DNA from 4 places in the Bacillus sp. BACIII genome. Region 2 is predicted to be linked to each of the others. Evidence: riboswitches for the same ligand, from Rfam matches in the RefSeq annotation. Region 2 holds a riboswitch; each other region holds the start of a gene.
The links. A riboswitch is a leader RNA that binds a small molecule or an ion and turns the genes downstream of it on or off. The one in region 2 is predicted to bind S-adenosylmethionine.
Positions count from the first base shown of each region.

Region 1: linked by a shared signal. The riboswitch ahead of ACXN9U_RS18110 (5-methyltetrahydropteroyltriglutamate--homocysteine S-methyltransferase) and the one ahead of ACXN9U_RS05175 (2-hydroxyacid dehydrogenase) in region 2 are both predicted to bind S-adenosylmethionine.
Region 3: linked by a shared signal. The riboswitch ahead of mtnK (S-methyl-5-thioribose kinase) and the one ahead of ACXN9U_RS05175 (2-hydroxyacid dehydrogenase) in region 2 are both predicted to bind S-adenosylmethionine.
Region 4: linked by a shared signal. The riboswitch ahead of metK (methionine adenosyltransferase) and the one ahead of ACXN9U_RS05175 (2-hydroxyacid dehydrogenase) in region 2 are both predicted to bind S-adenosylmethionine.

Region 1 is NZ_CM174437.1:3,671,324-3,673,525, reverse strand. It holds gene ACXN9U_RS18110 (5-methyltetrahydropteroyltriglutamate--homocysteine S-methyltransferase) at 1-1,007, opposite strand, end outside; SAM riboswitch class I at 1,086-1,172, opposite strand; gene ACXN9U_RS18105 (LURP-one-related/scramblase family protein) at 1,257-1,733, opposite strand; gene ACXN9U_RS18100 (hypothetical protein) at 1,836-2,003, opposite strand.
Region 2 is NZ_CM174437.1:979,236-981,437, reverse strand. It holds gene ACXN9U_RS05175 (2-hydroxyacid dehydrogenase) at 1-957, opposite strand, end outside; SAM riboswitch class I at 1,079-1,171, opposite strand; gene ACXN9U_RS05170 (molybdopterin oxidoreductase family protein) at 1,318-2,202, shown strand, end outside.
Region 3 is NZ_CM174437.1:1,680,808-1,683,009, reverse strand. It holds gene mtnA (S-methyl-5-thioribose-1-phosphate isomerase) at 1-271, opposite strand, end outside; gene mtnK (S-methyl-5-thioribose kinase) at 278-1,462, opposite strand; SAM riboswitch class I at 1,572-1,726, opposite strand; gene ACXN9U_RS07835 (carbon-nitrogen family hydrolase) at 1,819-2,202, opposite strand, start outside.
Region 4 is NZ_CM174437.1:110,073-112,274, forward strand. It holds gene pckA (phosphoenolpyruvate carboxykinase (ATP)) at 1-501, opposite strand, end outside; SAM riboswitch class I at 699-837, shown strand; gene metK (methionine adenosyltransferase) at 1,007-2,202, shown strand, end outside.

The sequences.
Region 1 (2,202 bases), 1.2 Mb from region 2:
CTGACATATTGAGAAGCTTCTTCAATCCGGCGTTTAATCGCGTCCTTGTCTTCGAGATCGCCGTGTTTCGACGTAATCAAACCGAGTACAAGCTGAAGATCAGAGCGTTTGACATAACGGAGCGGTTCAAAGCCGCCGGAGCGGGAATCATCATATTCCAAGAACAATCCGTCAAGGTCAAGCCCGTCAAAAATCGTTTCCGCCGCCGCATCATATCCGCCTTCAGCCGTCCATGTGGACTGGAAGTTGCCGCGGCAGATATGCATCGTAACCTTCAAGTCGGCAGGACGATCCTTAATGGCGTCATTAATAGAAGCTGCGAACAGCCTGCGCAGCTCATCCGGCGTCGTTCCGAATGCTTCAATCTGGCGAAGCCCCGCTTCCGATAAGAAAACGGCCCATGCGGTATCATCGAGCTGAAGATAGCGGCATCCGGCGTCATAGAAAGCTTGAATCGCTTTTTTATACGCCTTTGATACATCATGCTGAAATTGTTTGTAATCATTCTGATACGCCGCTTTTTCCAATTTTCCGCGGAAAAACAACATATTCGGGCTTGGAATCGTCATTTTTGGAACAGCATCGCCGGCAATGCTGTGAAGAAATTTATAATCTTCGAGCATCGGATGCTGAGAAAAATCAATATCTCTCGTTACTTTAATGCCGCGCGCTTTCGTCTGTACATTGTGAAACTGAATGCCGCTATCTGGCGTAAACGCTTCGACGCCGTCTAAGTTTTCGAGAAAATCAAAATGCCACCAGGCCCGGCGGAATTCGCCGTCAGTCACGACATTGAGGCCGGTTTCTTTCTGCTTTTTTACGCTGCGGATGATTTCTTGGTTTTCGATTTCGCGCAGCTGTTCTGCCGAAATCTCACCCGCCGCTCTTTGCAGGCGGGCTTGCTTCACAGCCGCCGGCCGGAGCAGGCTTCCGACCTGATCCGCGCGAAACGGCGGGTTTTTTCTAAGAAGAGTGTGCAATGGTTGTTCTGTGTTTTGCTGTGACATGAACGATTCCTTCTTTCCTCAATGAAATATAAAAAGCTCTTCCCTTGGATAGGGAAGAGCTTGCGTCCGCAAATCTCAACCTTATCTTCAGGATTTAGCACCATTCTGCTGAACAGCGGTTGCCGGGTATCATAGGGCCAGTCCCTCCACCTCTCTTGATAAGGAAATATGCTATTTTTCAGAATAAACTGTAATACTCTTAATCTTAGTATATTATCTTATATTGTCAATATATTTCGATAAATATTTTTATTTATCACCCTCAAATAGAATCATATCTATCACGATTGCGATCGCAAGACAAAGAACAATATCCTCTTCATTTTCAATCTCCAAATGATAAGAATCGCCCCAGCTCATCCATGATTTGGTGACGGTCATCCGGTTTGATTTCCCGTCTGTCACTTGAAAATTCCGTCCCCACACATCGCCGGTAATATCCCAGCCGACTCCGGAAATTTCAAATTTCGGTTTGAAAAACGTCATTTTCTTGATGACTTGGCATACAGGCTTGCCGCCGACGGAAATTTCGTAACGGGGAACGAGCGACATCAGTTTCTGACTGACGCTGGCGAGCGTGCGGCCGTCCAAATCAGTCAGCTTCAATTCATCACCGAACGAAAACAGCTTTCCTTCAACATTGTAGACTTCTTTTCCGCTTTCAAGAAACACTTGAAACCGATTCTTAAACGTAAACATCCGCTCTTTGATATAAAAATGATACATAAAAAAACTCCTTTTTTATGTTGTACGTAAAAAGGAGACGGATGGTTTCATATTGGAGGGGTGCACAAAAAAAGGCTGCCGATTTTGCGGCAGCTGTCGTTTTTATGATAGCGGCATCCGGCGTTTCTGACGGATCGCATTTAAATCAATGATGTTATTCGTGTCGGCAGCTGTCACCAGCGGGCTTGTCTTTGGCGTTTTCCGGCGGTTGTCCTTACTGAAAGAGAAAACCAGGTATCCTGTCAAAGCAGCAAAAATAAGTAGCATCATTTTACATACCTCCCAAAAAAAGTTTTGGTATTATTATTGTACGAAAAAACAAACGAAAAGTATTCAAACAATTGTCACTTTTTTAAAAAATAAAGACATTTTCCGTAAAAATGACTATGATCTGCGGTTGATTTTGCTCTTGTTGTGGTTCTATAGATTGTATCGGCTGCTGATTGATGATCGTTTATATAACTTTTTC
Region 2 (2,202 bases):
TGAGCAGAGCTGATCTTTTTTCCATTTGAAAAGCGCCTCATTTAAAATCCTCACATGATGATCCTCCACCTCAAATGTTGCGCCCGCTAAATGGGGAGTCGCGAACACATTCGGCAGTGAGATCAATTCATAATCAGAAGATTCAGGCGGTTCGTGATAAAACACGTCAAGGATCGCTCCTTTAATCCGCCGTTCTTTCAGCACCCGCAGCAGCTCTTTTCTGTCTGTAACCGCCGCTCTTGATGTATTGACAAAAACAGCTTCTTGCTTCATCAATTGAAAGTGCCGGGCGCCGATCAGGCCGATGGTTTCTTCGGTGCGCGGCAAATGAACGGAGACAATATCACTTTCAGAAAATACCCGTTCAATCGTCGTTTTTTCATACTCCCGGTTCTCATGATTGACAAAGGGGTCATAGTACAGCACCTTGCAGTCAAAAGCCGTCAACAGCCGGGCGATTCTCTGTCCGACAGCTCCGAAACCGATAAGGCCGACTGTTTTCCCCGTCAGCTCATTTCCCCTGAATTTGACGTAAGCCTGCAAATAATCACCATTCCACTTCCCGTCCTTCAGCCACTGATGAGAAGAATACGTGTGGCGCAAAAACGAAATGACATTTCCGATAAACATTTCAGCAACAGCCTGGGCATTGCGGGCCGGTGTATAGAAGACAGGGATTTTTCTTTTAGTCGCCGCCGTGATATCCACATTAGACGGCATCCCTCTGCAGACGCCGATAAAAGCGGAATCCGGCAATATATCAATCACTTGCTCTGATACCTTATCAAGTTCGGTAATAAGCCCCGACGCGTTTGTCTCTTGAATCATCCGGATTAATTCATCTTCCCGATAGGCCCGGCCGTGCTTCTTCCACGGCAGGTGCACAGTCCGGCCGAACAGATCTGTCAGCTCCTTCAGCCCCTCGTCGTGATAGGGTGCGGTAATTAAAACCGTCATGGTGCAAAACATCCTTTTCACATAAATTTTTTCACAAAAAAATCTCTTTCCCCGAAGAAGGAAAGAGATTCATATACCGTCTTTATCCGCTTGAAGCGCACAAATATGTATAGACCATTCTTTCCTATCTTTCAAGCATACGCTTGCTGGAATTGGCACAATAAATGTTGCCGAGGTTTCATAGGGCCAGTCCCTCCACCTCTCTTGATAGAAAATAAAATGATGAAATTGTCAGACTTTTAAAAGAATAAACTCATCATAGATAAGTCTTTCCGTGATGTCAACACTTTTTTTCTGAATTGACGATCTATTTCGAAATGTTATAATGCTTACAATATAAAAAAAGAGGAGAAATGGGCTATGAATTCTGCTGCAAAACAGCCAAATGGGGTCTTTAAGTCGGTGTGCTCACTGGACTGTCCCGATCAATGCGGCTTACTTGTGACAAAAAAGGACGGAAAAATCGTTAACATTCAGGGAGACCCGGATCACCCCGTCACATCAGGGAATATTTGCAACAAAGTCAGACACATGGCTGAGCGCATTTATGATGAAAAACGCTTAACCGTCCCGTTAAAACGGATCGGCGAAAAAGGCGAAGCCGTGTTTGCGCCTATTTCATGGGACGAAGCAATCAATACGATCAGTGCGCGCTGGAAAGAGCTTATTGCCGAAGAAGGAGCGGAAAGCATTCTCCCGTACAGCTTTTACGGTAATATGGGAAAACTGGCGGCAGAGGGAATGGACCGCCGTTTTTTCCACCGACTCGGGGCGAGCCAGCTCGAACGGACGATCTGCAGCAAAGCCGGATCTGAGGGCTATAACTATACAATGGGAGAAGGCGCAGGTACTGATCCGGAAGAGACCATACATGCAAAGCTCTTTATTTTTTGGGGAATCAATGCCGTCAGCACGAATATGCATCAGGTCATGATTGCTCAAAAAGCCCGGAAAAAAGGAGCTAAGATTGTCGTTATCGATGTACATAAGAACCAAACAGGCCGGCTTGCCGATTGGTTTATTCCCATTCGCCCCGGCACAGATGCCGCACTCGCTCTCGGTATCATGCATGTTTTATTTGCCGAGAACCTTCACGATGAAGCATTTCTCACAGAATACACCGAAGGCAGTGAAGAATTAAAAGCGCATGTCAAACAGTATGATCCGGAAACGGTTTCTGTTATGACAGGCGTTAAAGCAGACGATATCAGACGCCTTGCGAGAATGTACGGGGAAACCTCCCCT
Region 3 (2,202 bases), 700 kb from region 2:
TTAAATATGCTTTGACATCGGCGAGCTGACGGCGGAAATCAGAAAGATCGCGGGTTTCAAACGATTTGGCGGCAAGCGCGAGTCCGAACGCCGCAGTTATACCGATGGCCGGAGCGCCCCTTACTTTCAGTGTGACAATCGCGTCGAATACATCTTCCTTTGTTTCAAGATCCGCATACTCAGTGACATCAGGGAGCTTTTGCTGATTTAAAATGCGGATGTGTGTTTCTTTCCATTCCACGGAACGGGGGATGGCAAATTCATTTGTCATGCTGCATCATTCCTTTACATGGAGCTTAAATTGATCCAGAACCTCAGTGATATGCTTCAGTTCTTTTCTGTTTTCGATATAATAGGCGCCGATTTCAAGCGCCAGCTTCTTCCGTTCAATTCGTTTATCAAACGGAGTGATTTCATCCAAGTCAGCCACATGGGCGAGCCCGATCGTGCGCCGGATCAGTTCGCATCCCGCAAAACCGACCGCTTCCTCAAACGCGTTTTTCAGTGTATCTTCCAGCAGGTGTCTGCAGGAAGGCAGGCAGTCTTTCTCCCATGCTTCACTGAATGTTTCTACAAATGTGTCCCATACGGCGGCGGTGTGGTCATATAACGGCTGTCTGTCGTCACCGTCCCGGCTGAGGGCGTTTAACAGCAGATTTGCGATAAATTGGCCGATGTCAAAGCCGATCGGTCCGAAGAAAGCAAACTCGGGATCAATGACCTTTGTTTCATGTTCATCGGCAAAGATGCTTCCCGTATGCAGATCGCCGTGAACCAATGTTTCCGCGGAATTCAGAAAGACGGCTTTCAATTCATCAGCGCCTTCTTTCAGCCGGGAATTGTTCCAAATTTTTTCTGCGTATGGGCGCAGCTCCTCTTCAAAATCGTTTGTTTCATGGTCGAAAAACGGTTCTGTAAACACAAGCCTTTCTGTAATATTGCAAAGTTCGGGATTTGTAAACTGCTTTGCGAGCTGCTGTTTTACTTTCGCATCAAGCGCATAATCGGATGAGTAAAAGAGCGTTTTTCCCAGAAACTCACCGATATGGGCTGATAAATTCGGATAGTGTTTTCCTTCCATCAGTCCTTTTCTTGAGATCTTCAGATGCGAAAGGTCTTCCATTACCGTAACCGCCATTTCAGTATCGGAATAGTAAACGGCCGGAACGAGATGGGGCACGTGTTCGCCCTGGCGGATGAGGGCGCTGCTTTCGATTCTCGCCCGGTCAATCGTAAGCGGCCAGCTTTCCCCGACGATTTTCGCGTAAGGAATCGCCTGTTTAATAATCAGTCCCTTTTTGTTTTCTTTATCGAAAACGTGAAAGACGTAATTTAAATTGCCGTCGCCGATTTCACGGCATGTGAGAGTGCTTTTGCTTTGAAATAAGCCGAGCTTCACAGCTAACGCTGCGGCGGAGCTTTCCGTTAATTGTTCATAAAGACTTGTTTTAGTTGCAGACATGGATTTACCCTCCAATTATGTAGTGGCAGTAAGAGATCGTGACGGAGAATACGCCCGAAAAAAAGCCTCCTTCTCTGAAAGAGAAGGAGGCCGAAACAGTGCAGTCCGCCTCTTATCTCTCAGATAACATCTGATGGAATTAGCACCGTGCCCTATGAGACAATCGTCTCGGCGCAAAATGTACGCGCCCCATTTCACAATGGAATTACGGTCGGTTGCTGTTGGGGTCAAAAGGCCAATCCCTCGCCCAACTCTCGATAAGAGAAAAATATATTGATTTGTATCACAATTCGGATTAATCAGTTGATGAAAATATTAGCAGGTGCCGGATATTCTTGTCAACATTTTTTTGAAAATTAATATAAATCACGTCGCAAATCTTTGAATACCGGGATGGTCTCGCGTACGGACGCGCTTTCTGAAACATCGATTTCCGCCCGGACTGCGCCTTCCGTCCGATCTCCTTCGGCTAAAATCCGGCCCCACGGGTCAATAATCAGGCTGTGGCCGGCAAATTCATTATCGGGATTTGACCCCGTGCAGTTAGAGGCCGCGACAAAACATTGGTTTTCAATGGCTCTGGCGACAAGCAGACTCCGCCAATGATCGAGGCGGGGCAGAGGCCATTCCGCAGAGATAAACAGGACATTCGCTCCTTGGGACGTATGCTTTCTGATCCATTCGGGGAACCGGATATCATAGCAGATCAGCCCGGCGCACTTGACACCGTCAAGCTCAAA
Region 4 (2,202 bases), 870 kb from region 2:
CGTCTCCGGATCCGCTTTAAAATGCGGAGCTGAGAGAATGGTAAACGGCTGTGCTTCCGGATCCCTTTCAGCCGTCTCCGGTCTGATAAACAGCTGGCGCGCGAACAGGTTGTGCCATGCAAATTCATTTACGACTGTAATCGGCAGTCTGTATTTTTCATCTGCGCCTGCGAATCCTTCAAAAACAAACAGTTCATCTCTCTGTTTTAAGTAGCTGACGACTTTGGCGTACAGCTTTTCAAACGCCGCTTCAGAAATGGGCTGGTTCACCGCGCCCCAATCAATTTGATTTTCAGTGCTTTTTTCACGAACGATAAATTTATCTTTAGGTGATCGCCCCGTATATGCACCGGTAGTGGCGCGTACGGCGCCCGTAGATGTCAGCGTCCCTTCATTTCGGGTGATCACTTTTTCGGTAAGTTTTGGCGCCGATAAATTATGATGCACATTTGGACTTGCGAGTAATGCTTGAAGATCTGCGGTTAAATCAACTAATTTCATAAAACCCTTCCTTTGCCGGTTTATTTTTATTTCGCTGAATGTGGAATTAGTATAACACATATATAAAAATAGTCTATACTGTTTATTATTTTTTGTTTGTGTTTTTCCATTGCTTCCTGAAATAAAGGCGCGTAATCGCTTTAATTCATATTGACACTTTCCGCCCTTTTACGATAAGATATTTCATTGAGCGGATACTCTTATCCCGAGCTGGCGGAGGGACAGGCCCGATGAAGCCCAGCAACCGGTTTCTCTGTAAAAAAGCAGGTGAATACACTGTGGGAAACCAAGGTGCTAACCTGATGCAAGGTTTAATATTTCCTTGAGCGATAAGAGTGAAAGGCACACAGACCAAACCCTTTCCTCGAGTGGAAAAGGTTTTTTTATTTCATAAAATATGCCAATTAACATTCTCTGATATAGTATGACATTGTATTAAGAGGGAGCGAGTTCCGTATCATATGAGAAGGTCTTTCAAAAGATCTTTTTTCAGGAGGAAAAGTGAATGAGTAAAAACCGTCGACTATTTACATCTGAATCTGTTACCGAGGGTCATCCGGATAAAATCTGTGACCAAATTTCTGACAGCATCTTAGATGAGATTTTAAAAAAAGACCCGAACGCGCGCGTAGCCTGTGAAACATCTGTAACGACAGGCCTTGTGCTGGTAAGCGGAGAGATTACAACATCAACATACGTTGACATTCCGAAAACAGTCCGTGAAACGATTAAAGAAATCGGCTACACACGGGCAAAATACGGATTTGATGCGGAGACTTGCGCTGTTTTAACATCAATTGATGAACAGTCTGCGGATATCGCAATGGGTGTCGATCAGGCTCTTGAAGCGCGTGAAGGCACAATGAGCGATGCTGAAATCGAAGCTATCGGAGCAGGTGACCAAGGTCTGATGTTCGGTTATGCGTGTAACGAAACGAAAGAGCTTATGCCGCTTCCGATCTCTTTGGCGCATAAATTGGCCCGCCGTTTGAGCGAAGTCCGCAAAGAAGACATTCTTCCGTACCTTCGCCCTGACGGAAAAACGCAAGTTACCGTTGAATATGATGAAAACAATAAGCCGGTCCGCATCGATGCGATCGTCATCTCAACTCAGCACCATCCGGAAATTACGCTTGAGCAGATTCAGCGCAATCTGAAAGAGCATGTCATTAATCCTGTCGTGCCTGAGGAACTGATTGATGACGAAACAAAATACTTCATCAACCCTACGGGACGTTTCGTAATCGGCGGTCCTCAAGGTGATGCGGGACTTACCGGCCGTAAAATCATTGTTGATACATACGGCGGATATGCACGCCACGGCGGCGGTGCATTCTCCGGTAAGGATGCGACGAAAGTAGACCGTTCAGCGGCTTACGCTGCGAGATACGTAGCGAAAAACATCGTGGCTGCAGGACTTGCTGATTCTTGTGAAGTGCAGCTTGCATACGCAATCGGCGTGGCACAGCCTGTATCTATTTCCATCAATACATTTGATACAGGAAAAGCTTCTGAAGAGAAACTGATCGAAGTCGTACGGAATAACTTCGACCTGAGACCTGCCGGCATTATTAAAATGCTTGATTTGCGCCGTCCGATCTATAAGCAGACTGCCGCTTACGGCCACTTCGGACGTCACGATGTGGATCTTCCTTGGGAGCGTACTGACAAGGCGGATGCGCTTCGCAAAGAAGCACTAGG